Regions from separate parts of the Pseudarthrobacter niigatensis genome, predicted to be linked through region 3. Evidence: riboswitches for the same ligand, from Rfam matches in the RefSeq annotation. Region 3 holds a riboswitch; each other region holds the start of a gene.
The links. Region 3 has a riboswitch for glycine ahead of gcvP (aminomethyl-transferring glycine dehydrogenase). Riboswitches for the same ligand answer to the same signal wherever they lie in the genome.

Region 1: another riboswitch for glycine. It lies ahead of J2T23_RS19155 (methylenetetrahydrofolate reductase); the one in region 3 lies ahead of gcvP (aminomethyl-transferring glycine dehydrogenase).
Region 2: another riboswitch for glycine. It lies ahead of cycA (D-serine/D-alanine/glycine transporter); the one in region 3 lies ahead of gcvP (aminomethyl-transferring glycine dehydrogenase).

The regions. Positions count from the first base shown of each region.
Region 1 is NZ_JAUSTB010000021.1:8,278-11,303, reverse strand. It holds gene J2T23_RS19160 (hypothetical protein) at 1-624, opposite strand, end outside; gene J2T23_RS19155 (methylenetetrahydrofolate reductase) at 747-1,583, opposite strand; glycine riboswitch at 1,737-1,836, opposite strand; gene purU (formyltetrahydrofolate deformylase) at 1,929-2,834, opposite strand; gene cycA (D-serine/D-alanine/glycine transporter) at 2,852-3,026, opposite strand, start outside.
Region 2 is NZ_JAUSTB010000021.1:4,921-7,946, forward strand. It holds gene gcvP (aminomethyl-transferring glycine dehydrogenase) at 1-1,203, opposite strand, end outside; glycine riboswitch at 1,357-1,456, opposite strand; glycine riboswitch at 1,770-1,867, shown strand; gene cycA (D-serine/D-alanine/glycine transporter) at 2,021-3,026, shown strand, end outside.
Region 3 is NZ_JAUSTB010000009.1:29,928-32,953, reverse strand. It holds gene gcvP (aminomethyl-transferring glycine dehydrogenase) at 1-1,489, opposite strand, end outside; glycine riboswitch at 1,683-1,780, opposite strand; gene J2T23_RS13680 (TetR/AcrR family transcriptional regulator) at 1,872-2,408, opposite strand; gene J2T23_RS13675 (MFS transporter) at 2,491-3,026, shown strand, end outside.

The sequences.
Region 1 (3,026 bases), on a different contig from region 3:
CAGGGCCCGTCCGAACAGCGCGGTGCCCTGCCGCTTGAGCAGGTTCTTGAGGAAGGCGTTCTGGATCCGCTTCCGGACGCTGCCGAATCCCGGGATCGAGGACCTGGACAGCACGTTTCCCCAGACGTCCGCGGGCTTTGCTCCGCCGGCCGCCTGTCCGCTCAGGGTTCCCAGCAGGGCGGTTCCTTCCTCGCCCAGCATGATGGCCATGACCATGGTGCCGGCTTTCTCCGGGTTGGTGAGGCGAATGCCGTGGAGCTCGGCCAGCGACGTCGCATAGAGGGCTGTCGCCTCCAGGAAGCCAACCGTCGCGGCCGCAGACAGTCCCAGCGACGCGACGGTACCCACACCCGGGACGACGGCGGTGGCGCCCACCAAGGCACCTCCGCCGGCCACCGCCCTAAGGTAGTCACGCTCCGCGATGTCTGCGAGCTGCGCTGCGGTAGCCCGCGGATGCTTCTTCTGGAGCCGGCGGATATAGGCCACCACCAAGGGCCGCTGGACCTGCACTGCCTTCAGGAGCATGTTGTGGACGCCGGGCTTGGGCTTGCCCTCGGCATCGAACATTGCGTTATGGGCGGTTTCCTGTGCGATTCGTACTGCGGGATTGCTGCGCCTGGCCATGGTCACCTTCATTCAAATCGACCTGCAGCGGGTGGGCTGCCGTGCTTATCCATCCTATGTGGACAAACACTAAGCATGCTGAACTTTCCGGCCGGCACTTGGTTCTTCCCCGCCGCTCGTCCCTAGCTGCCGGTGCCCGCCAGGTTGTTGAACGTGTACAGGTGCACCCCCTCCACCACCCCGCCGCCCTCCAGCTCCGCAAGGATCGCCTGCGGTGAGTAGAGGCCGCCCTTGAGCAGGCGGCGGCCAAGCGGGCCCCTGCGATTCAGGAGTTTGAGGGACGGGCCCACACCGATTTTCAGTGCGGCACGAATGAGCTGCGCCCGTGGAACGGTGCCGGCAACTCCGGCCCAGACAGGGAGCCGCACCCCTTCCCGGCGGAGCATTTCTGCGTACCACTGGATGCGGGAGGCCGAGAAGCACAGCTGCGTCACCACGGATGAGGCCAGATGCTGCTTTTCCAGCAACGCATCAAGCATATGCAGTTCGCTGTGGCCGGGATGGCCTTCCGGGTAGCCCGCCACACCGGCCCGGATGGTGCCGCCGGACAGCTCGGCGAGGTCCTCCAGCAGCGGAAGGCTGCTGTCATAGGGCCCGGCGGGCTCCCATGCGTCACCGCCGACGGCGAATACTTCGGTGATCCCGGCATCGTGGCAGTTCCGGACCACACCGGCCAGCTGCCCACGGCTTTCGATGCTCCGTGCGGCCAGGTGCGGGACAACCTCGAAGCCGAGGTAGGCAAGCTCGATGGCTGTCCGGATGGTCGGCCCCACACCTTGGCGCGGCAGGCAGGTCACCGTCAGGGCCGTGCCGGCGGGAGCGTGTGCCTGGAAGAGGGCGGCAACGTCCTCGGTGGGATTGACCTGCATCCGGACGGGCAGCGCTGCCCCGGAACCGGAGGCCTGTCCTGCCGCGGGGATCGATGCGGCGGCTGGTGCCATGAGGGATTGAATCGTCATGAGGAACTCCAGGATTGGCCGGCCACGGGTGGCTCGGCATGGATCGGGTCCCTCCCCGCTCTGTATTGGACCTGAGAGATTCCGCAAACCCAGCCAGGGCCTGCTTGCACCGTCGGTGAGTACTGCCGGAGCAGCACTGCTTTCCAGAGTCGCCTCGCCGTGACGGTACATGGGCCTGAGAGATTCCTGGGGAGGATTTGCTCCTACGGCGCCTGCCCGGTGATGGCCGGGAGAACTCTCCCGCCACAGCTCGAAAGGCTGTATTCAAATGTGGTGCCACGGCGGCCGGCGCCTGCCCCTCCGCCTGGGAGGAGTGCAGCGCCGGCCGCGTGGATGGGCCTGCAACTAGCGGAGGATGACCGTCCGGTTGCCGGAGAGGACTATCCGCCCTTCAGCGTGCCAGCGGACGGCATTCGTGAGCGCCTTGCATTCGGCGTCGCGGCCAACCGTGACCAGGTCTGAAGCGGAATACGTGTGGTCCACCTCGATGACCTGCTGCGAAATGATGGGCCCCTCGTCCAGCTCCGAGTTCACGTAGTGGGCAGTGGCGCCCACCGTCTTGACACCGCGTGCGTACGCCTGGTGGTACGGCTTTGCGCCCTTGAAGCTGGGCAGGAACGAGTGGTGGATGTTGATGGCCTTGCCGCTGAGGCGCGTAGTGGCTTCATCGCTGAGCACCTGCATGTAGCGGGCCAGCACCACCAGTTCCACTGCGTACTGGTCCACCAGTTCCAGCAGGCGCCCCTCAGCTTCCGCCTTGGTATCGGGCGTGACCGGGATGTGGTGGAACGGGACACCGTGCCACGCGGCAAGGGGTTCCAGGTCCGGGTGGTTGGACACCACGGCGGCAATCCGGACGGGCAACTCACCGCTGCGGGCGCGGAACAGGAGGTCGTTGAGGCAGTGGTCGTATTTGGACACCATGACCAGGATGGGCTGCTTGCGGCCGTGGCGTTCGAGGCGCCAGTCCATCTGCCACTCCCGGGCCACCTGCTCGAAACCGGTCCGGAGGTGGTCGAGTTCCAGCTCTACCTGGGCGGTGACGTGGATCCGCATGAAGAACCTGCCGCTCGCGCGGTCCCCGAACTGCTTGATGTCCACGATGTAGCATTCCTGCTCGAGCAGGTAGGCCGCCACCGCCTGGACGATGCCGAGCGCATCCGGGCAATGGAATGTCAGGACGAATTCCTTGCCCGTTTCCGGAGCCACGGCCTGGCGCTGCCCGGCCGCGGCCGTGCTGCCCTGCGACATGCGGGCTTCCGTGCCGATCACCGCTTGACCCGCTCTTCCCCCGCTTCTGCGGCGGCAACCTGACGGGCGGCCTGGCCGGATGCGGCGTCGGTGAAGTCCTGGTCTGCCTGCAGTTCAGCCTGGAACGCGGCGAATCGGGCCTGGTGTGCGGGCCGGCGGCGGAGGACGAACCATGCGGCGCCCAGCAGGATG
Region 2 (3,026 bases), on a different contig from region 3:
GACCTTGGCGGCCTTGCCGGGAACGGAGACCGTGACTGTGTCGAAGAACGTCTCAGTGGCCAGTTCCCGGCCTGCGACCTTGAGGGTGGTGGCCAGGGCGCGGGCGTTGTTGTGGACGCGCTCGGCGATGGCCTTCAGTCCGTCCGGGCCGTGGTAGACGGCGTAGAAGGAGGACACGATGGCCAGCAGGGCCTGCGCGGTGCAGATGTTGGAGGTGGCCTTCTCGCGGCGGATGTGCTGCTCGCGCGTCTGCAGCGCCAGGCGGTAGGCCGGGAGGCCGGCGTCGTCCTTGGACACGCCCACCAGGCGGCCGGGCATGGAACGCTCCAGGCCCTTGGCCACGGCCATGTAGGCGGCGTGCGGCCCGCCGAAGAACAGCGGCACCCCGAAACGCTGGGTGGAGCCGACGGCGATGTCGGCGCCCTGCTCGCCCGGAGGCGTGATCAGGGTCAGGGCCAGCAGGTCGGCGGCGACGGTAACCAGTGCACCGCGTTCCTTCGCCTCGGCGATCACGCCTGCGTGGTTGAAGACGCGGCCTGAGGCGCCGGGCTGCTGGAGCACGATCCCGTTGATCGCACCTTCAGGCAGGCCCTTGGACAGGTCGGCAACCTCAACCTCGAAGCCGAGCGCCTCGGCGCGGCCCTTGACGATGGCGATGGTCTGGGGCAGGACGTCGGCGTCCAGGACGGTCCTGCCGTCGCGGGTGTCCTTGTTTTTGTTGGCGCGGCGCATCATCAGCACGGCCTCGGCCACGGCGGTGGCTTCGTCCAGCAGGGAGGCGTTGGCGATGGGCAGCCCTACCAGGTCCTGGACCATGGTCTGGAAGTTCAGGAGTGCCTCGAGCCGGCCCTGGGAAATTTCGGGCTGGTAGGGCGTGTAGGCGGTGTACCAGGCAGGGGCTTCCAGCACGTTCCGGCGGATCACCGCAGGCGTGATGGTGTCGTAGTAGCCCTGGCCGATCATCTGGACAGCGGTCTTGTTCTTGGCGGCCAGCCGGCGCAGTTCCGCAAGCACCTCAACCTCGCTGAGGGCGCCCTTGAGCGCGAGCGGCTTGGACTGGCGGATCGAATTGGGGACGGCGATGTCCACCAGGCCGTCAACGCTGTCGTAGCCAACGGCCTTGAGCATGGTGTCCACGTCAGCCTGGCGGCGTGCACCGATGTGCCGGTCCGCAAAGACAGACGGTTGGGATTGAATCGTCATGAGGAACTCCAGGATTGGCCGGCCACGGGTGGCTCGGCATGGATCGGGTCCCTCCCCGCTCTGTATTGGACCTGAGAGATTCCGCAAACCCAGCCAGGGCCTGCTTGCACCGTCGGTGAGTACTGCCGGAGCAGCACTGCTTTCCAGAGTCGCCTCGCCGTGACGGTACATGGGCCTGAGAGATTCCTGGGGAGGATTTGCTCCTACGGCGCCTGCCCGGTGATGGCCGGGAGAACTCTCCCGCCACAGCTCGAAAGGCTTATTGAAATGTGGGTGATTCGGCTCACAAGTTACAGGATGGCGGCGCGGGGGTGCAAGTCGGTCCGTCATGAAGCGCGCCGGCGGCAGCATTACGGCGGCGTCGTAATGCCGGGCTTGACTTTTGTTCGTGACGGACACCACACTGAACCCCGTGATCCGGCCGGGCAGCGGAACTGGCCCAAAGAACGCTGGGCGCTCCGTCGCCGGCTGTGATTTCCGGAGGCCCAAAAAATGCGCCGTGCGGCTGGAAAGCCCGCAGCGGATGCACTCCGATAACTGAACACTGATTTACCAATCAACGCTTTTGACCTGCGGCGGGAGAGCCCTGCCGGTACGTTCAGCAGGCGCCGTAGGAGCAAACCCTCCCCAGGAAACTCTCAGGCCCACGTACCGCCGCGGTGAGGCAACTCTGGAAAGCAGCCAGGCCCTGTCCTGGCTCACCGACGGTGCAAGCACGCCATCCCGGCGAGTGGAAACTCTCAGGTCCAAGACAGAGCGGGGAGGAAATCCAATCTTTGCGACACCCCGGGTGCCGCTCGAACGATGGAGTTCCTCAATGACGACCCATTCCCCGACGTCCCCCGGCGGCGGAGCCCCGCACCTGGAGCGGCAGCTCAGCAACCGCCACATCCAACTGATCGCCATCGGCGGCGCAATCGGCACTGGCCTGTTCATGGGTTCCGGCAAGACCATCTCGGCAGCCGGCCCCTCGGTGATCTTCGTATACATGATCATCGGTTTCATGCTGTTCTTCGTCATGCGTGCCATGGGTGAACTGCTGCTCAGCAACCTCAACTACAAGTCCTTCAGCGATTTCGCCGCAGACCTGCTGGGCCCGTGGGCCGGCTTCTTTACGGGCTGGACCTACTGGTTCTGCTGGGTCATCACCGGCATCGCCGATGTCATCGCCATCGCCGGCTACTCCCGGGAACTGTGGCCCGGGGTGCCCCTGTGGATCCCCGGCCTGGCCACCGTAGCCATCCTTCTCCTGCTGAACCTCACCACCGTCAAGGCCTTTGGCGAGACGGAGTTCTGGTTCGCGCTCATCAAGATCATTGCCATTGCTGCGCTGATCATCGTTGGCCTGTTCATGATCTTCACCGGTTTCCAGTCCGACGCCGGTCCTGCCACCTTCACCAACCTGTGGAGCCACGGCGGATTCTTCCCGAACGAGTTCATGGGCTTCGTGGCGGGCTTCCAGATCGCCGTCTTCGCCTTCGTGGGAATCGAACTGGTGGGCACCACCGCCGCCGAGGCCAAGAACCCGGAGCGGAACCTGCCCAAGGCCATCAACTCCATCCCCATCCGCGTGCTCCTCTTCTACGTAGGCGCCCTCATCATCCTGATGGCAGTCACCCCCTGGACCGAGTTCAGGGCCGGCCACAGCCCCTTCATCGCCATGTTCTCCCTGGCAGGCCTGGGCGCCGCAGCCACCATCGTCAACCTCGTGGTGCTTAGCTCCGCGATGTCCTCCGCGAACTCCGGCATCTACTCGACCTCCCGCATGGTCTTCGGCCTTGCCCAGGAAGGCGACGCTCCCGACGTCTTTGGCAAACTGTCCC
Region 3 (3,026 bases):
GGTCCAGCGCCAGGTCCCGGTCCGACAGCTTCCGGATGTAGCGCAGGAGCTGGGTTTCGGACCGGTACGTGTTGAAGACCGGGTGCTGCAGGTAGTCGGTGGAACGCTCCACGGCGGCCTCCAGCCCAAAGCCCCGGCCCTCGCCGCGGATCCCGGCAACGGTGGCGCCAAAGACGTCGGCAACCTCGGCGACGATGGCCGGCGTCGTGGTTTCATCCAGGGAAATGCCCACGGTGTCGGCGTCGACGGGACGCAGGTTGATCCCGCGTGCTTCGGCGGCGGCGACAATCGCGGCAGCGCGTCCCGGGACCCGGACCGTCAGGGTGTCGAAAAAGCTCGTGTGCAGCACCTCCACGCCGGCACCCGCCAGCGAGGCCGCCAGTGTTCGCGCGTGGCCGTGGGCGGTTTCCGCGATCGCCTTCAGCCCGTCGGGGCCGTGGTAGACGGCGTACATGGAGGAGACGATGGCCAGGAGGGCCTGCGCGGTGCAGATGTTGGACGTGGCCTTTTCGCGGCGGATGTGCTGCTCGCGCGTCTGCAGCGCGAGGCGGTACGCGGGCATCCCTGAGTCATCCTTGGACACGCCCACCAGGCGGCCGGGCAGCGAACGCTCCATGCCCTTGCGAACGGCCATGTAGGCGGCGTGCGGCCCGCCGAAGAACAGCGGCACCCCGAAACGCTGCGTGGAGCCGACGGCGATGTCGGCGCCCTGCTCGCCCGGAGGCGTTATCAGGGTCAGGGCCAGCAGGTCGGCGGCCACGGTAACCAGCGCACCGCGGTCCTTCGCCGCCGCAATGGTGGCGGACTGATCCCAGACCCGGCCTGAGGCGCCGGGCTGCTGGAGCACGATCCCGTTGATCGCACCTTCAGGGAGGCCCTTGGACAGGTCGGCAACCTCAACCTCGAAGCCGAGCGCCTCGGCGCGGCCCTTGACGATGGCAATGGTCTGGGGCAGGACGTCGGCGTCCAGGACGGTCTTGCCGTCGTGGGCGTCTTTGGTCTTGTTGGCGCGGCGCATGAGCAGCACCGCTTCGGCCACGGCGGTGGCTTCATCCAGCAGGGAGGCGTTGGCGATGGGCAGGCCCACCAGGTCCTGGACCATGGTCTGGAAGTTCAGGAGTGCCTCAAGCCGGCCCTGGGAAATTTCGGGCTGGTACGGGGTGTAGGCGGTGTACCAGGCCGGGGCCTCGAGGATGTTCCGGCGGATCACGGCAGGGGTGATGGTGTCGTAGTAGCCCTGGCCAATCATCTGGACCGCGGTCTTGTTCTTGGCGGCCAGCCGGCGCAATTCAGCAAGCACCTCAACCTCGCTGAGGGCATCCTGCAGGCGGAGGGCAGTGTCCTGGCGGATGACCTTGGGCACGGCCGTGTCCACCAGGGAATCGACCGTGCCGTAGCCCACGGCTTTGAGCATGGTGTCGACGTCGTCCTGGCGGCGTGCGCCAATGTGGCGGTCTACGAAGGTGGTGGAGGCTGGGGTAACCGACACGAAGGAACTCCATTTATTCAGGCGGCGCAGGGTACGCCACAGCTATTCGGGTCCCTCCCCGCTCTGTATTGGACCTGAGAGTTTCCGCGTTGCCTGCCTGCGCAGGAACCGCTTGCACCGTCGGTGAGCACAACAGCCGTCCCGCTTCCCCCCAAGGGAGGCCGGACAACTGCCTGCTGCTTTCCAGAGGTGCCTCGCCGCGGCGGTACAGGGGCCTGCGAGATTCCTGGGGAGGATTTGCTCCTACGGCGCCTGCCTGTACTTCCGGCAGAACTCTCCCGCCGCAGATCAAAGGCTATTCATTTGTTGGATCATGACGGCCGGTGACAGCCCTCACAACTCTCCATTGTCCTACGCCAGAAGCCCTCCGGCAAATGGAAAACTACCTGCGGAGCCGTTCCAACGCGGCCAGGAGTTCCTCCACGTCAGCGGCTGCTCCGCCTTCCGGCGCAGGGCCCACGGAAAGCATGGCATTGAAGTACAAACCGTCACCCATATACAGGACAGCCCTTGCCAGGCCGGGCCCCACATCCGCAGCAATCTCGTCCAGCCACCGCTGCTGGATGGCGGCGAACCGGCGGCGGGTCTCCTCATGCGCCACCTCGGCAAGCCGCGTGGCGGCCACAATGACCCGGTCCAGAGGAGTATCCGCCCAGACAGAGGAACGGATGAAATACGCGGCGGCACCTTCGCTGGCCGAAGCCATCGCGTCGGCATCCGCCTTGGCCAACCCCTCAAGGCGGTCCAGCAGCACGGCGATGAGCGCTTCCTTGTTGGGAAAGTGGTAGAGGAGGCCACCTTTGGACACCCCGGCCTTACGGGCTACGGCGTCGAGGGTTGCAGCGCGCTCCCCCACTTCGATCAGCAGGGACTCGAAGGCGTCAAGGACCGCATCACGGGCTACAGGCTTTCGGGGCATGCCTTCCATCATGCCCTCCACCGGCAGGGAAGAAGGAATGCTTCGGTTTCAAACTGTACCGTCCAGACGGTACAGTTATTACATGACGACCTCCATCAGCCCGGCCTCCGTACAAAGGGACAGCTCCGCCATGCGGCCACCGTGGCGGGATTGGCTTGCGTTGGGGCTGCTGATGTTTCCCGTGCTGCTGGTGGCAGTGGACAATACCGCCCTGACCTTCGCCCTGCCCGCCATCGCCCGCGCCCTGGAACCGACGGGCCTGCAGCTGCTGTGGATCGTGGACGCCTATCCACTGGTCCTGGCAGGGCTGCTGGTATCAATGGGAAGCCTCGGCGACCGGATTGGGCGGCGGCGGCTGCTGGTCGTCGGCAGCCTGGGCTTCGCAGGGCTGTCCGCCGCCACGGCATTCGCGCCCACCCCGGAGTGGCTGATCGCCGGCCGCGCGGCGCTCGGGTTCTTCGGCGCCATGCTGATGCCGTCCACCTTGTCGCTGATCCGCAACATTTTCCCGGAGCCCAACCGCCGGCGGATGGCCATTGCCATCTGGGCTGCCGGATTCTCCGGCGGCGCCGCCCTGGGCCCCATCCTCGGTGGATGGCTGGTGGAGCACTTCTGGTG